DNA from 2 places in the Rothia sp. QJM3NY_36 genome. Region 2 is predicted to be linked to the other one. Evidence: predicted binding sites of a transcription regulator. Region 2 holds the regulator's gene; the other holds the start of a gene.
The links. Region 2 encodes LexA, which represses DNA repair genes until DNA is damaged. Its sites were predicted from a motif close to TCGAACANNTGTTCGA; they were not measured.
Positions count from the first base shown of each region.

Region 1: uvrA (excinuclease ABC subunit UvrA) is a predicted target of LexA. The motif match lies at 5,637-5,652, and genes of this name have one in related genera.

Region 1 covers NZ_CM149658.1:1,300,929-1,309,773, reverse strand. The annotation lists gene AC0VXQ_RS05730 (alpha/beta fold hydrolase) at 1-115, opposite strand, end outside; gene AC0VXQ_RS05725 (DEAD/DEAH box helicase) at 112-2,784, opposite strand; gene AC0VXQ_RS05720 (formate--tetrahydrofolate ligase) at 2,925-4,619, shown strand; gene AC0VXQ_RS05715 (MBL fold metallo-hydrolase) at 4,754-5,422, opposite strand; gene uvrA (excinuclease ABC subunit UvrA) at 5,704-8,610, shown strand; gene AC0VXQ_RS05705 (HAD family hydrolase) at 8,607-8,845, shown strand, end outside.
Region 2 covers NZ_CM149658.1:803,208-812,052, forward strand. The annotation lists gene AC0VXQ_RS03495 (class I SAM-dependent methyltransferase) at 1-231, opposite strand, end outside; gene hflX (GTPase HflX) at 463-2,046, shown strand; gene AC0VXQ_RS03505 (ATP-dependent DNA helicase) at 2,043-4,139, shown strand; gene lexA (transcriptional repressor LexA) at 4,163-4,951, opposite strand; gene AC0VXQ_RS03515 (LysM peptidoglycan-binding domain-containing protein) at 5,151-5,645, shown strand; gene AC0VXQ_RS03520 (histidinol-phosphate transaminase) at 5,697-6,821, shown strand; gene hisB (imidazoleglycerol-phosphate dehydratase HisB) at 6,905-7,540, shown strand; gene hisH (imidazole glycerol phosphate synthase subunit HisH) at 7,537-8,307, shown strand; gene AC0VXQ_RS03535 (hypothetical protein) at 8,304-8,471, shown strand; gene priA (bifunctional 1-(5-phosphoribosyl)-5-((5-phosphoribosylamino)methylideneamino)imidazole-4-carboxamide isomerase/phosphoribosylanthranilate isomerase PriA) at 8,539-8,845, shown strand, end outside.

The DNA of each region.
Region 1 (8,845 bases), 500 kb from region 2:
GGGCCAGCGGCACCCGGAACCGATGCTCGCTCAGCCGCAGGCTCCCGACCTCGTGCACGGGACCGGCCCGGTGGGGCACGGGTGCCGCACCGGGCACCGGCAGGACCCGGCTCATCGCCGTGCCCCCAAGGTGCCATCGAGAGGCGACTCCCCATCCAGCAGGTCCTCCGCGGCCTCCAGCGGTCCGGCCTCGGCGAAGGGACCGACGCGCCCGATGCGCAGCACCGGGGCGCCCGCCTCATCCGAGGCCGCCAGATCCACCACCGCCGTGATCCCGTGGTCGTAGGCCTCCTCCGGATCCGCGAAGGCCTGCCGCACCCGCCAGATCCCGGGCTGCGAGTCATCGATCATCAGGTGCTGCGGGGAGCGCGCCTGGGCATCGGTGAACAGGTCGTCGTAGGTCTCGAAGTACTCGTCCATCGCATCCGCCCACCGGTCGGCATCCCACCCGGAGTCCCCGTCCAGGGAGCCCAGGGTGCGCTCGCGCTCGTCGGCGAACAGCTCCACTCGCCGGAACAGGGCGTTGCGCACCATGACGCGGAAGGCCCGCGGGTTGTCCGTGACCTTCGGGGCGGATTCGGCCACCAGCTCCTCCAGGGATTCCGGCGCGGGTGCCGCGTCCTGCCCGGCGCTCATTCGCTCCCACTCGTCGATCAGGGAGTTGTCCGTCTGCCGGATCAGCTCGCCCAGCCACGCGATGAGATCCTCCAGCTGCTCGGTCAGCGCCGCCGGGGGCACCGTCTGGCGCAGGGCCCGGTAGGCGTCCGAGAGGTAGCGCAGCAGGATGCCCTCCGAGCGGGACAGCTCGTAGAACTGCACGTACTGGCCGAAGGACATGGCCCGCTCGTACATGTCCCGCACCACCGACTTCGGGGACAGCTCGAACTCCGCGATCCACGGCGCCCCGGAGCGGTAGGTCTCGAAGGCCTGCTCCAGCAGCTCGGCCAGGGGCTGCGGGTAGGTGATCCGGTCCGCGGCGTTCATCCGCTCCGTGTACTCCATGCCCTCGGCCTTCATCGCGGCGATGGCCTCCCCGCGGGCCTTGCGCTCCTGGCCGATGAGCACCTGCCGCGGGTCATCCAGGGTCGCCTCGATCACGGAGACGGCGTCCAGCGCGTAGTCCGGCGACTCCCGATCCAGCAGCTCCAGGGCCGCCAGGGCGAAGGGGGACAGCGGCTGGTTCAGCGCGAAGTCCTCCTGCAGCTGCACGGTCAGCGCCACCGGGCGGCCCTCCTCATCCGGGCGATCCAGGCGGCGCAGGACGCCGGCAGCCAGCAGCTCCCGGTAGATGCCCAGGGCCCGGCGGATCATCTCCCGCTGCCGGGCCGGGGTCTCGTGGTTCTCCCGCAGCAGCCGGCCGGCCGCGGCGAAGGGGTCCCCGGGCCGGTGCAGCAGGTTCAGCAGCATCGAGTGGGTCACCCCGAAGGAGCTGGTCAGCGGCTCAGGCTCGGCGGCCACCAGCTGCTCGAAGGTCTGGCGCGACCACGTCACGAAGCCCTGCGGGGGCTTCTTCCGCTTGCCCCGCAGGGACTGCTCGATCCGCTTCTCGTCCTCCCCGAAGCGGTTCCTGGCCTTCTCCAGCAGCTTCGCGTTCTCGATCTCGTGCTCCGGGGCCTGCACGACGACGGTCCCGGCCGTGTCATATCCGGCCCGCCCGGCCCGTCCGGCGATCTGGTGGAACTCCCGGGCCTTCAGCCGCCGGGTGCGGCGTCCGTCGAACTTGGACAGGGCCGTGATCAGCACCGTGCGGATCGGCACGTTGATGCCGACGCCGAGGGTGTCCGTGCCGCAGATGACCTTCAGCAGCCCGCGCTGGGCCAGCTGCTCGACCAGCCGCCGGTACTTGGGCAGCATCCCGGCGTGGTGCACCCCGATGCCGTGGCGCACCAGCTTGTTCAGGGTCTTGCCGAAGCCCGCCGAGAACCGGAAGCCCGCGATCGCCTCGGAGACCGCCTGCTGCTCCTCCTTGGACAGCACCGCGATGCTCATCAGCGCCTGGGCCTGCTCCATGGCCTGGGCCTGGGAGAAGTGGACCACGTACACCGGGGCCCGGTCCGTGCGCACCAGCTCCTCGATGGCCTCGTGCACGGGCTGCTCCGAGTAGTAGTAGTGCAGCGGGATCGGCCGCTCCGAGGAGGTCACGTAGGCCGTCTCCCGGCCCGTCAGCTCGCTCAGCTCCCGCCGGAACCGGGTCACATCCCCCAGGGTCGCGGACATCAGCAGGAACTGCGCCTGCGGCAGCTCCAGCAGCGGCACCTGCCACGCCCAGCCCCGCTGGGGATCCGAGTAGAAGTGGAACTCGTCCATGACCACCTGGCACAGATCGGCCCCCGCGCCCTCGCGCAGCACCACGTTCGCCAGGATCTCCGCGGTGCAGCACACGATCGGCGCACCGGCGTTGATCGAGGAGTCCCCGGTGACCATCCCGACGTTCTGCGCGCCGAAGATCGCGCACAGGTCGAAGAACTTCTCCGAGACCAGCGCCTTGATCGGCGCCGTGTAGTAGGAGCGCTGCCCGCGGGCCAGGCCCGTGAAGTGCGCGGCCACCGCGACCGTGGACTTCCCGGAGCCGGTCGGGGTGGCCAGGATGACGTTGGCCCCGGAGGCCAGCTCCAGCACCGCCTCCTCCTGCGCCGGGTACAGCTGCATCCCCCGGGAGTCGATCCACCGGGAGAAGCCGTCGGCGATCTCCTCCGCGGTCAGCGGATTCGAGGCGAAATCTCCCCGGAAGTAGCGGCGGTCGTCATCGGCGAGGCGGGGGTCCAGGGCTTCGAGCAGTCTCATCGGGCCCGAGTCTACCGACCCGCCCGGGTCGGCCCCGCTTGCGCCCGCCCGACCCGACCCCGCCGCCTCGGCCGGGTTGGGTCCCGCCGCCACCATACTGGAGAGGGAACGCACCCATCCCCACGACGACGGGAGTCCCCATGAGCATGCCCTCCGACCTCGAGATCGCCCAGCAGGCCCAGCCCCGGCCCATCGAGGAGATCGCCGCGACCGCCGGCATCGAGCGCGACCGGCTGGAGCCCTACGGCCGCCACGTCGCCAAGCTCCTGCCCGCCGCCGACGCCGCCCCCGAACGGCGTCGCGGCCGCTACGTCCTGGTCACCGCCATCACTCCGACGCCGCTGGGGGAGGGCAAGACCGCCACCTCCGTCTCCCTGGCCCAGGGCATGGCGCGCACCGGCCGCTCCGCGATGCTCACCCTGCGCCAGCCCTCCCTGGGCCCGACCTTCGGGATCAAGGGCGGGGCCGCCGGCGGCGGGTACTCGCAGGTCATCCCCATGGACAAGCTCAACCTGCACCTGACCGGGGACTTCCACGCCGTCACCGCCGCGCACAACATGCTCGCGGCGCTGCTGGACAACCATCTGCACCACGGCAACGCCCTGGACATCGACGAGCGCAGCATCACGTGGCGGCGCGTCCTGGACATCAACGACCGCTCCCTGCGCCACGTCGTCATCGGCCTGGGTGAGCGCCAGGACGGGGTCACCCGCCAGAGCGGCTTCGACATCACCTCGGCCAGCGAGATCATGGTCATCCTCTCCCTGGCCACGGATCTGGCGGATCTGAAGGCCCGGCTGGCCCGCATCGTCGTGGCCTCCACCCGGGACGGCGCGCCCGTGACCGCCGAGGACCTGAAGGCCGACGGCGCGCTGGCGGCCCTGCTGGCCGACGCGATCCACCCGAACCTGATGCAGACCCTCGAAGGGGTCCCCGCCCTGATCCACACCGGGCCCTTCGGCAACATCGCCACCGGCAACTCCTCGATCCTCGCCGACTACGCCGCCCTGGAGCACGCCGACTACGTCATCACCGAGGCCGGATTCGGAGCGGACATGGGTGCCGAGCGCTTCGTCAACGTCAAGTGCCGGGTCTCCGGGCTGACCCCGGACGCCGCGGTCCTCGTGGTCACCGTCCGGGCGCTGAAGGCCCACTCCGGACGCCACCGGATCGTGCCCGGCAAGCCCCTGCCCGAGGAGCTGCTGGCCGAGAACCCCGAGGACGTGCGCGCCGGGGCCCCGAACCTGCTCAAGCACCTGGCGATCCTGCGCGGCTTCGGCATCAGCGCCGTCGTGGCGATCAACGCCTTCCCTACCGACCACCCCAGCGAGCACGCCGTCATCCGGGAGATCGCCGAGCGGGCCGGGGCGCGGGTGGCCGTGCACGAGGGCGTGGCCCGCGGTGGAGACGGCGCCACCGAGCTGGCCGACGCCGTGGCCGAGGCCTGCGAGCAGCCGCACGAGCTGGTGCCCACCTACGCCCCCGAGGATTCCCTGACGGACAAGCTCGACGCCGTGGCCCGGAAGGTCTACGGGGCCGACGGGCTGGAGATCGCCCCGGCGGCTGCCCGCCAGCTGGCCCGCTGCGAAGAGCAGGGCTACGGGGACCTGCCCGTGGTCATCGCCAAGACGCACCTGTCCCTGACCGCGGATCCCACCCGGAAGGGCGCCCCCACGGGATGGCGCCTGCCCGTGCGGGAGGTGCGCCTGGCCGCCGGGGCCGGCTACGTCTACGCGATCTGCGGGACCATGCGCACCATGCCGGGGCTGTCCGCCTCCCCGGCGGCCGAGCGCATCGGGCTCGACGCCGACGGCGCCGTGCACGGGCTGTTCTGAGCCGGTTCAGGCGCGACGACGCCCCGTCGACCGCTCGCACGAGGGCGGTCGACGGGGCGTCGCGGCGTCGTCGGGAGGGCGGGGGAGGGATCAGCGATCGGCCGAGACCACGCTCCCGGCTGCCGATCCGCGGCTCACCAGCCGCGCCGCTCCCACTCGTCCAGGTGCGGGCGCTCGGCTCCCAGAGTCGTGGACTCGCCGTGACCGGGCAGGATGAGGGTGTCGTCGTCGTAGACGTCGAAGATCTTGGTGCGCACATCGTGCAGCAGGGCGCGGAAGGCCTCGGGAGAGTCGGTCTTGCCCACCCCGCCGGGGAACAGGGAGTCGCCCGTGAAGATCACGGTGCGCCCGGCCGGGTCCTCGTAGGCCAGGGCGATCGAGCCGGGGGTGTGCCCGCGCAGCTCGATGACCTTGAGGGAGAAGCCCTCCAGATCCGCGGTGTCCCCGTCCTGGAAGGTGATGTCCATCGGCACGTCGATGTCCTGCTCGTCCCGCGCCCCGCAGGCGGTCAGGGCCTCCGAGCGGGAGCGGATCTCCGCCAGCGCCCGCACGTGATCCCAGTGCGAATGCGTGGTCACGATCAGCTGCACGTTGCCGCAGCAGGTGCAGGACCCGGAGACGTCCTCGCGCCCGGCGGCCACCAACCCGGAGATCCGCTCCGGCTCATCGGCCGCGTCGATCAGCAGCTGGGCCCCGGTGGAGCGGCAGGTCATCAGGTACACGTTGTTGTCCATCGAGGAGACGCTGATCCACCGGATCGTCACCTCGGACAGGTCGAGCTTCTCGGTCGCGAGTGCCATCATGCGCACGATTCTAGGGCCCCGCGGCCCCGCCCCCGCAACACGCGCGTGACGCACGCGCAACGCGACCGCCCCTCCGCACCCGTGGACCCGCGCCCGTGAGCCTCGGACACGCCGCGACCCCTGCCGGGCTCATGGGGCGCGGAAGGGGCGGGCCGGTGCGTTCGCCGGTGAGGGAAATCCGCCCGGCGGTCGTTCCGGACAGCTTCGCGAGCCGTAGAATAGATCTTCGAATGCCCGGCGACCGCGCCGCCCCCAACCCGGAAGGGAGCCCTCCCGCACCCATGAGCACCACCGCCGCCGCGCCCGCCGCGGGCGCCCAGGACCCCACCGAGATCATCGTCAAGGGGGCGCGGGAGAACAACCTGCGCACCGTGGACCTGCGGATCCCCCGCAACGCCATGGTGGTGTTCACCGGTCTGTCCGGCTCCGGCAAGTCCTCCCTGGCCTTCGACACCATCTTCGCCGAGGGCCAGCGCCGCTACGTCGAATCCCTGTCCGCCTACGCCCGGATGTTCCTCGGCCAGGTGGACAAGCCCGACGTCGACTTCATCGAGGGCCTGTCCCCGGCGGTGTCCATCGATCAGAAGTCCACCTCCAAGAACCCCCGCTCGACGGTCGGCACCATCACCGAGATCTACGATTACATGCGCCTGCTCTGGGCGCGCATCGGGCACCCCCACTGCCCGGTCTGCGGGGAGCCGATCGAGAAGCAGACCCCGCAGCAGATCGTGGACCAGCTGATGACCCGCCCGGAGCGGACCCGCCTGCAGGTCCTCGCCCCGGTGGTCCGCGCCCGCAAGGGCGAGTTCCAGGACCTGTTCTCCTCCCTGGCCCAGCAGGGCTACTCCCGGGCCGTGGTGGACGGGGAGCAGATCCGACTCACCGAGCCGCCGAGCCTGAAGAAGCAGTACAAGCACACCATCTCCGTGGTCGTGGACCGCATCGCCATCAAGGACTCCGCCCACCAGCGGCTCACGGACTCCATCGAGACCGCCCTGGGTCTGGCCGAGGGGCGAGTGACCATCGACTGGGTGGACGAGCCCGAGGACTCCGAGGCGCGCAGCCGCACCTACAGCGAGAACCTCGCCTGCCCCAACGGCCACGAGCTGGGCCAGACCGAGATCGAGCCGCGCTCCTTCTCCTTCAACAGCCCCTTCGGCGCCTGTCCCGAGTGCGACGGCATCGGCTCCCGGCTGGAGGTCGACGAGTCCCTGGTGGTCCCCGACCCGGAGAAGACCCTGGGGGAGGGGGCCATCGCCCCGTGGTCCCAGGGCAAGTCCACCACCGAGTACTGGCTGCGTCTGCTCGGCGGGCTCGGCCGGGAGGTCGGCTTCGACCTGAACACCCCGTGGGAGGAGCTGCCGAAGAAGGCCCGCCGGGCGATCCTGCACGGCAAGGACTTCAAGGTGGAGGTCGCCTACCGCAACCGCTTCGGCCGCGAGCGGCGCTACACCTCCGGCTTCGAGGGCGTCTACGCGTACATCCAGCGCAAGCACGAGGAGACCGAGTCCGACTGGGCCAAGGACCGCTACGAGCAGTACATGCGCCAGACCCCGTGCCCGGCCTGCGGCGGCGCCCGGCTGAACCCGACGATGCTCGCGGTGCACGTGGGCGGGAAGTCCATCGCCGAGGTCACCGCGATGCCGATGACCGGGGCCCAGGAGTTCATGGCCGGGCTGCGCCTGGATGAGCGCGAGCGGCACATCGCCGAGCAGGTGCTCAAGGAGATCAATGCCCGGCTGCAGTTCCTGCTCGACGTCGGCCTGGACTACCTGACCCTGGACCGGGCGGCCGCGACCCTGTCCGGCGGGGAGGCCCAGCGCATCCGCCTGGCCACCCAGATCGGCTCCGGGCTGGTCGGGGTCCTCTACGTCCTGGACGAGCCCTCGATAGGCCTGCACCAGCGGGACAACCGGCGGCTGATCGAGACCCTGACCAAGCTGCGGGACATGGGCAACACCCTGATCGTCGTGGAGCACGATGAGGACACCATCCGGGAATCCGACTGGGTGGTCGACGTCGGACCCGGCGCGGGCGAGCACGGCGGGCGCATCGTGCACTCCGGGCCGTACCGGCAGCTGCTGGAGAACCGGGAGTCCCTGACCGGGGCCTACCTGTCCGGGCGCCGTCAGATCGCGGTGCCCGCGCGGCGGCGCCCGGTGGACCGCAAGCGGATGGTGAAGGTGGTCGGGGCGAAGGAGAACAACCTGCGCGACGTCACGGTGTCCTTCCCCCTGGGCGTGCTCACCGCCGTCACCGGGGTCTCCGGCTCGGGCAAGTCCACCCTGGTCAACGACATCCTCTACACCGCGCTGGCCAACCGGCTCAACGGCGCCAAGCAGGTTCCGGGTCGGCACCGGCGGGTGGAGGGCCTGGAGCACCTGGACAAGATCGTGCACGTGGATCAGAGCCCCATCGGCCGGATGCCCCGCTCCAACCCCGCCACCTACACGGGGGTCTTCGACCACATCCGGCGGCTGTTCGCCGAGACCAACGAGGCCAAGGTGCGCGGCTACCAGCCGGGGCGCTTCTCCTTCAACGTCAAGGGCGGGCGCTGCGAGGCCTGCGCCGGGGACGGGACGCTGAAGATCGAGATGAACTTCCTGCCCGACGTGTACGTGCCGTGCGAGGTCTGCCACGGGGCCCGGTACAACCGGGAGACCCTGGAGATCCGCTACAAGGGCAAGAACATCGCCGAGGTGCTGGACATGCCCGTGGAGGAGGCCGCCGAGTTCTTCTCCGCCTTCACCCCGATCGCCCGGCACCTGAACACCCTCGTCGACGTCGGGCTCGGCTACATCCGGCTGGGTCAGCCCGCCCCCACCCTCTCCGGGGGTGAGGCCCAGCGGGTCAAGCTCGCCTCCGAGCTGCAGAAGCGCTCCAACGGGCGGACCATCTACGTGCTGGATGAGCCGACCACGGGCCTGCACTTCGAGGACATCGCCAAGCTGCTCAAGGTCCTGCAGTCCCTCGTGGACAAGGGCAACACCGTCCTGACGATCGAACACAACCTGGACGTCATCAAATCCGCGGACTGGATCGTGGACATGGGTCCGGAGGGCGGCTCCGGCGGCGGGCAGGTCATCGCCCAGGGCACCCCGGAGCAGGTCGCCCAGGAGCCGGGCAGCCACACCGGGCGCTTCCTGGCGGAGATCCTCGGGGCCGACGACGACGGGCACGGCGCGTGAGCGGCGCTCCCGCCGGATCCGTCCCGGCGGTGCTGTTCGACCTGGACGGGACCCTGCTGGATCCGGCCGGGGCCATCACCGAGACCATCGCCGAGGCCATCCAGGCCCAGGGCCATCCGCGCCCGGAGGAGGCCACGCTGCGCCGGTTCGTAGGGCCGCCCGCCTCGGTGGGCCTGGAGCGGCACACGGACCTCTCCCCGGCCGAGCGCCGCGCCGCCCTGGCCGCCTACCGCGA
Region 2 (8,845 bases):
CATGCTCAGCGCGATCGGCCCCCACCCGCAGCCGACGTCGAGGAAGCGGGACCCGGACCGGGGCAGGGCGGGGACCTCGTCCAGCAGCACCGCGGTGCCCTTGTCCAGGGCCTTCGGGCTGAAGATGCCGGGGGCGCTCACCAGATCCCGCTCGGCCCCGGCCAGTCGCACCCGCAGGGGCTGCTCGACGAAGGGCTCGTCCTCGTGCGCGGAGAAGTAGTGCTCGACCATGATCCCCCATCGTATCGGCCCGCCTCACCCGCCTCCTCGGCGTCCGCGCTCGCGGCGCCGGCTCCCCGGGACTCGGCGCTGGGGCGCGGCGTCGCGTGTTCGTCCACAGCACAGGCCCGCCCCGGGTGCGGCGCGGGGGCCGCCCGGTAGACTGGCAGGACGCATTGAGCGGTCCGCGCGCCCGATCCGAGGGAGTCAGCACCGGCCGCGCCCCCGCACGGAAAGGCACCCTTGCCCCAGCATCACCCCCGCACCGCCGACGACGCCGCCCCCGAGCACACCGACGAGCGCACCGAGCAGCCCCGCCAGCCCAGCGACGCCCAGCTGCGCGCGACCGTGGACCGGGTCCTCGGCCGCTTCTCCCCGGAGGAGGAGCACCAGGCCTCCATCCTGGACCGCCGTGCCCCGGAGCTGGCGGAGACCACCCAGCACACCGAGCACGACGGCGAGCAGCAGGACCTCGAGGAGCGCCGCGCCCTGCGGCGCGTGGCCGGGCTGTCCACCGAGCTGGAGGACGTCACCGAGGTCGAGTACCGGCAGCTGCGCCTGGAGCGCGTGGTGCTGGCCGGGATCTGGTCCGAGGGCACCCTGGAGGACGCCGAGAACTCCCTGCGCGAGCTCGCGGCCCTGGCGGAGACCGCCGGCTCCGAGGTCCTGGACGGGCTGGTGCAGCGGCGGCTGAAGCCGGACCCCGGCACGTTCCTCGGCTCCGGCAAGGCCCAGGAGCTCAAGGAGATCGTGGCCGAGACGGGCGCGGACACCGTCGTCATCGACTCGGAGCTGGCCCCGTCCCAGCGGCGTGGACTGGAGGACATCGTCAAGGTCAAGGTCATCGACCGCACCGCGCTGATCCTGGACATCTTCGCCCAGCACGCCAAGTCCCGGGAGGGCAAGGCCCAGGTGGAGCTGGCGCAGCTGGAGTACCTGCTGCCGCGCCTGCGCGGCTGGGGCGAGTCCATGTCCCGCCAGGCCGGCGGTCGGGCGGCCGGCGGCGAGGGGATCGGTTCGCGCGGTCCCGGTGAGACGAAGATCGAGCTGGACCGGCGCCGCATCCGCCAGCGGATGGCCAAGCTGCGTCGGGAGATCGCCGCGATGAAGCCGGCCCGGGAGACCAAGCGGGCCAACCGGCGTCGCAACCACATCCCCTCCGTGGCCATCGCCGGGTACACCAACGCCGGCAAGTCCTCCCTGCTCAACCGGCTCACCGACGCCGGGGTGCTGGTGGAGAACGCCCTGTTCGCGACCCTGGACCCCACGGTGCGCCGGGCCGAGACCCCGGACGGCATCGGCTACACCCTCTCGGACACCGTCGGCTTCGTGCGCAACCTGCCCACCCAGCTGGTCGAGGCCTTCCGCTCCACCCTCGAGGAGGTGGCCGACGCGGACGTGATCCTGCACGTGGTGGACGCCTCCCACCCGGACCCGGAGGGCCAGATCCGCGCGGTGCGCGAGGTCCTGGCCGAGGTGGACGCGCAGGACGTCCCGGAGATCATCGTGCTGAACAAGGCCGACGCCGCGGACCCCTTCGTTCTGGATCGCATCCGGCTGCGCGAACCCCACCATGCGATCGTCTCCGCGAAGACCGGGGAGGGGATCCCGGAGCTGAAGGAGCTGATCTCCCGGACCATCCCTCGGCCCAGCGTGCGCATGGAGATCCTGGTGCCCTACACCCACGGGGAGGTGGTCTCCCGGCTGCACGAGTGGGACGCGGAGATCCTGTCCACCGCGTTCGAGGAGGACGGGACCCGGATGAGCGTGCTGGTGCGGGAGGAGACCGCCCCGGAGCTGCAGCCCTACGCCGTGACCGCCCCGTGAGCAGCACCAACCCGGACCCCACGCGAGGCTCGGCACCCGCGGAGGCCGCCGAGGACGTGCACGCCCCGACCGGTGCGGAGCCGGAGACCCTGCCCGGGGCCAAAGACGCCCTGGCGCTGCTGGACACGGCGATCGAGCGCACCGGCGGGCAGCGCCGCGACGGGCAGCGGATCATGGCAGCGCACGTGGCCCAGGCCCTGCAGACGGGGCGGCACCTGCTGGTGCAGGCCGGCACCGGTACCGGCAAGTCCCTGGCCTACCTGGTCCCGGCCATCCAGCACGCCCTGGGCGCGGACAAGCCCGTCGTCGTCGCGACCGCGACCCTGGCCCTGCAGGCGCAGATCGTCGGCCGGGACGTGCCCCGGTTGCTGGAGACCCTCGAGGATCGCCTCGAGGGCGAGGTGGAGGTCGCCCTGCTGAAGGGGCGCAGCAACTACGTGTGCCTGCACAAGCTGGAGGGCGGCTACCCGGAGGATGAGGACCCGGACGCGCTGTTCAACCTCAACAGCCAGGGGCAGGCCGCCAGTGGGCATCCCCGTCCCGCCCCGGACTCGCTGGCCGAGGAGGTGGTGCGCCTGCGCGCCTGGGCGGACTCCACGGACACCGGGGACCGGGATGACCTGCGCCCGGGCGTCTCGGACCGGGCCTGGCGGCAGGTCTCGGTCACGGCCTCGGAGTGCCTGGGGCGCCGCTGCCCCCTGGTGGAGGAGTGCTTCTCCGAGCGGGCCCGGCAGCGGGCGGGGGAGGCCGACGTCGTGATCACCAACCACGCGCTGCTGGCGATCAGCGCCTTCGAGGGGATCGGGGTGCTGCCCGAGCACGACGTCGTGGTGGTCGACGAGGCCCACGAGCTGGTGGACCGCGTGACCGGCGCGGTGACCGGCGCCCTGTCCCCGCTGATGGTCCGCTCCGCGGCCCGGGCGGTGCGCACGAACACCCAGGCGGCCTCGGAGCCGCTGAGCTCCGCGGCCGAGGCCCTGGAGCAGGCCTGCTCCGGCCGGCCCGCCGAGCTCATGCCGCAGGGGCTGGAGCCGGGGATCGCCCGGGCCATGGAGCAGGTGCGCGACGCCGCCCGGGCCGCGCTGTCCGACACCAAGGCCGACGCGAAGGACTCCGACGCCGGGCGCCAGACCGCCCGCGCCAAGCTCACCGAGGTCCTGGAGCTGGCCGAGCGGATGCTCAGCGCGGACGGGCGCTTCGAGGTCGTGTGGATCTCCCGGGCCGGCGGCTGGGAGCCGGGACGCGGCTACGTCAGCGCCGCGGACACGGACCCGGCCACGCTGCATGTGGCCCCGCTGTCCGTGGCCGGGCGCCTGCGCGAGGGGCTGTTCCAGGACCGCACGGTGGTGCTGACCTCGGCGACCCTGGCCATCGGCGACTCCTTCGATCAGGTCGCCGGCTCCCTCGGGCTGCAGGGGGAGAAGGCCCCGGCGTGGGAGGGGCTGGACGTCGGCTCGCCCTTCGACTACCCGAAGCAGGGGATGCTCTACGTGGCCCGGGACCTGCCCAAGCCGGGGCGCGGGGTCTCGGAGGAGCAGCTGGAGCGGATCCTGCAGCTGGTGGAGGCCTCCGGCGGCGGGGCGCTGGGATTGTTCTCCTCGCGTCGCGGCGCGCAGCAGGCCGCCGAGTACGTGCGCGAGCACTCCGACCTGCCGGTGCTGGTGCAGGGGGAGTCCTCGCTGCGCGGTCTCGTCGAGCGGTTCACGGCCGAGGAGGACACGTGCCTGTTCGGAACCATGAGCCTGTGGCAGGGCGTGGACGTGCCGGGGCCCTCCTGCCGCCTGGTGCTCATCGATCGGATCCCGTTCCCGCGCCCGGATGATCCGCTGGCCACCGCCCGGGCCCGGGCGGTGGGCCGGCGCGGGGGCAACGGCTTCATGGCGGTCTCCGCCTACCACGCGGCGATCCGGCTGGCCCAGGGGGCCGGGCGCCTGATCCGCTCCCGCGAGGACCGCGGGGTCGTGGCTGTGCTGGATTCCCGGCTGGCCACCGCCCGGTACGGCGGGTTCCTGCGGGCGGCCCTGCCGCCGCTGTGGACCACGGACCGCCTGCCCGTGGTCACGGGGGCGCTGCGGCGGCTGCACGCGGGCTGAGGCGAGGGCCTCAAAGCCCGGACTCAGACGGCGCGCAGCACCGAGACGACCTTGCCCATGATGCTGGCGTGATCGCCGAGGATCGGCTCGTACTGGCGGTTCTGCGGCAGCAGCCAGGTGTGCCCGTCGCGCTGTCGGAAGGTCTTCACGGTGGCCTCGTCATCGAGCAGGGCGGCGACGATGTCCCCGTTCTGGGCGGTGTTCTGCTGGCGCACCACGACCCAGTCGCCATCGCAGATCGCGGCCTCGACCATCGAATCCCCGCGCACCTCGAGCATGAACAGCTCGCCCTGGCCCACCAGCTGTCGGGGCAGGGAGATCGTGTCCTCCACGTGCTGCTCGGCCGTGATCGGCACACCGGCGGCGATGCGCCCCACCAGCGGCACGCTGATGTTCTGCCCCTGCTCCTCCTCGGCCTCCGGCGCGGCGGTGGGGAACAGCGGGACCACGTCGGCTGCGGCCTCGGCCGTCGGCTGCGCGCTCGGGGCGGGGTCCGACTGCTCCTCCTGCGCGGGGCCCTGCCCGGAGGGGCGGATGTCGGTGCGGCGGGGTTCGGCCAGCACCTCGATGGCCCGCGGCCGCTTCGGATCGCGGCGGATGTAGCCCAGGGCCTCGAGCCGGGAGAGCTGGTGGGTGACGCTGGAGAGGCTGGACAGCCCGACGACGTCGCCGATCTCGCGCATCGACGGCGGGTAGCCGTGCGCGCTGATCGAGGCGGAGATGGCCTCCAGGATGGTGCGCTGGCGCGCGGTGAGGGGCTTGCGGGCGGAGGCCTCGGCTCCGTGGGGGGCTGCTCCGTGCTCTCGGGCCACCGTCGGGTCCTTCCTGGAGGTGTTCGATCTGTCAGTCCGGGGGTGTGGACTGCTCCCATCAGCGTAGGCGAGACCGCGTGTCGGATCAAACACATGTTCTAGTCCCTCGACAGTCTTCGATCGCCCTGGTAGAACAGATGTGCGAACTCGAACACGTCTTCGAAGGCGATCGAGCGTCAATCACCGCTAGGAGGCCGCCATGAGCATCGCGCTCACCGCACCCCGCCCGTTCCGCATCGGGTTCCGCACCGGGCCGCGCCGGGGTGCCCATCCGGCAGGCGCACCCGCCTGCACCCGCCCCGCCTGCGCCCGTCCGGCCGCGCGCCGCACCCGGCTGCTGCGCCGCCGTCCGGAGCGCGCGGCCCGCCCGACGCTGCGGCTCACCCGGCGCGGACGCCTCCTGCTCATCGGCCTGCCGGTGCTGCTCGGGGCCGTCGCGGTGCTGGCCGGGGCCCTGCTTCTGGTGCTGAGCCCGCAGGCCCAGGCCGGCGACGCCGCGCCGAGCGGGGCGCAGACCCGCGTCGTGGTGGTCTCCGCCGGGGACACCCTCTGGAGCCTCGCACAGGAGGCGGATCCGGAGTCCGACCCGCGGGCCGCGGTGGAGCGGATCGTGGACCTGAACGACCTGCAGGACAGCGCCGTGCGGCCCGGCCAGCGCCTGGTGGTGCCGCAGCCGGAGACCGCCGCGCCGTGAGACCGCAGGGTTCCGGGTTCACGCGAACGGGGACTCCACTAGGATGGCACCGTGAGTGATGCAGCCAGCCCCGATGCGGAAGCCGCCATCCTGGATTCCCTGCCGCTGCGAGATGACCTGCGCGGCCACAGGGCCTACGGCGCCCCGATGATCCAGGTGCCCTACGCCCTGAACGTCAACGAGAACACCCATCCGCTGCCCGAGGAGCTGATCCGGGCGATCGGCAGTGCGGCCGCCGAGGCCGCGGCCGGGCTGAACAGATACCCGGACCGGGACTTCCCGCAGCTGCGCCGCGAGCTGGCGGACTACCTCGGCCACGGCATCACCGAACGCCAGGTCTGGGCCTCCAACGGCTCCAACGAGATCCTCCAGCAGCTGCTGCAGGCCTTCGGCGGGCCCGGCCGCAACGTGCTGAGCTTCGCGCCCACCTACTCCATGTACCCGCTCCTGGCCTCCGGCACCAACACCGAGTACATCGCCGGGCGGCGGGCCGCGGACTTCACCCTCTCCCCGGAGGATGCCGCGCGCCAGATCCGCCAGCACCGGCCGACCGTCACGATCCTGTGCTCACCCAACAACCCCACCGGCACGGCACTCTCCCCGGAGACCATCCTGGCCGCCTACGAGGCCGTCGAGGAGCTGGGCGGGATGCTCGTGGTGGATGAGGCCTACGCGGAATTCGCCCGCGATCCGGACACCACCGCGCTGTCCCTGCTGCCCGGGAGGCCCCGCCTGGTCGTCAGCCGCACCATGAGCAAGGCCTTCGCCCTGGCGGGGGCCCGGGTCGGCTACTTCGCCGCGGATCCGGCCGTGGTCGAGGCCGTCATGCTGGTGCGCCTGCCCTACCACCTCTCCGCGGTGACCCAGGCCGTCGCCCTGACGGCGCTGCGCCACCGGGACCAGCTGCTGGGGCAGGTCGGACGCATCCGCGAACAGCGGGACCGGATCGTGACCCGTCTGGAGCAGCTGGGTCTGGAGCCGGCCGCCTCGGACTCCAACTTCGTCTTCTTCGGGGGCCTGTCCGATGCCCAGGGCCTGTGGGAGGACCTGCTGGGCGACGGCGTGCTGATCCGCGACGTCGGGATCCCCGGGCACCTGCGGGTCACCGCCGGCACCGAGGAGGAGACCACCGCCTTCCTGGACAGCCTGGAACGGCACCTGCCCGACCGCCGCTGAGACCACCCCCGCCCCGGGCGCCCGGATCTCACGGGCCCCGCGGGGCGCGCCGACCCACCGCCGACACCGCTACGGAGCATCGAATGCAGACCCCTGACGCCCAGCCCGCCCGGGCGGGCGGCCGCACGGCCTCCCTGACCCGCGCCACCAGTGAGTCCACGGTCCGGCTCAGCCTGAACCTGGACGGCACCGGCGTCTCCCGGATCAGCACCACCGTGCCCTTCTACGACCACATGCTCACCGCCCTGTCCAAGCACTCGCTGATCGACCTGGAGGTCGAGGCCAGCGGAGACACCGAGATCGACGTGCACCACACCGTCGAGGACACCGCGATCGTGCTGGGCGAGGCCCTGCGCGAGGCCCTGGGCGACAAGCGCGGCATCCGCCGCTTCGGCCAGGCCACCGTGCCCCTGGACGAGGCCCTGGCCCGGGCCGTCGTGGACATCTCGGGGCGGCCCTACCTGGTGCACGAGGGGGAGTCCGAGGCCTTCGCCCACCACCTGATCGGCGGGCACTTCACCGGCTCCATGGTCCGCCACGTGCTCGAGGCCATCGCCTACCACGCCGGGATCTGCCTGCACGTGGACCTGCTGCGCGGCCGGGACCCCCACCACATCGCCGAGGCCCAGTTCAAGGCCCTGGCGCGGGCCCTGCGCGAGGCCGTCGAGCCGGATCCCCGCGTCCCGGAGGCCATCCCCTCGACCAAGGGGGCGCTGTGAGCACCACTGGATCGCAGCCCGTGAAGCCCACCGTCACCGTCCTGGACTACGGGGCCGGCAACGTCCGCTCGGCCGTGCGCGCCCTGGAGACCGCCGGGGCCGACGTCGTGCTCTCCCGGCGCCCGCAGGACGTGCTGGAGGCCGACGGCCTCGTGGTCCCCGGCGTCGGGGCCTTCGGCGCCGTCATGGACGGCCTGCGCGCCGTGGATGCCCCGCGGCTGATCGGACGCCGGGTGGCCGGCGGCCGGCCCGTGCTGGGCATCTGCGTGGGGCTGCAGGTCTTCTTCGAAGCCGGCACCGAGCACGGGGAGCACACCGAGGGACTGGGGGAGTGGCCCGGGACCGTGGAGAAGCTGCCCGGAGACGTGGTCCCGCACATGGGCTGGAACACCGTGCGCCCGCCGGAGGGCAGCCGGCTGTTCGCCGGGATCGAGCGGGAGCGGTTCTACTTCGTGCACTCCTACGCGGTGCAGCGCTGGGAGTTCACCCAGACCAGCCAGCACATCCGGCCCCCGCAGGTCACCTGGGCCGAGCAGGGGGTGCCGTTCATCGCCGCCGTGGAGAACGGGCCGCTGAGCGCCACCCAGTTCCACCCGGAGAAGTCCGCGGACGCCGGGCTGCGGCTGCTGCGCAACTGGCTGGACACCCTGCTGCGCACCGGCCGGATGGCCCCGCGCGGCCCCGAGTCCGAGGAGGACTTCCCAGACCCCGCCCGGGCGCAGGAGACCGCGCCCGCCGTCGACGCCGAGGAGGGCGAGCGCGCATGAGTCCCCTGACCTCCGGTCTGCTGCTGATGATCTTCGGGGCCTTCCTCGTCGGCGGCGGCATCTCCTTCCGCCGGCAGAAGCTGCCGCTCATCGCCCAGGTCGTGCTGTGGATCCTTGGCGCGGCCTTCTTCGCCTACGGCCTCTACGTCGTCACCCTCGACTGAGCGCCGGGCGCGGCCATCCCGCCCGCGCCCGCGCGCACCATCCGCAACGAACAGGAGCACCATCCCGATGAGCACCCCCCGCCTGCAGCTGCTGCCCGCCGTGGACGTCGCCGGGGGCCAGGCCGTGCGCCTGGTCCAGGGCGAAGCCGGCACCGAGACCGGCTACGGCGACCCCGTCGAGGCGGCCCTGGCCTGGCAGGAGGCCGGTGCCGAATGGGTGCACCTGGTTGATCTGGACGCGGCCTTCGGGCGTGGGGAGAACACCGAGGTGCTGCGCCGGGTCGCCGAGCGGGTGCGGCTGAAGATCGAGCTGTCCGGAGGGATCCGGGATGATGCCTCGCTGCGCCGGGCCCTGAGCCTGGAGCCCGCCCGGA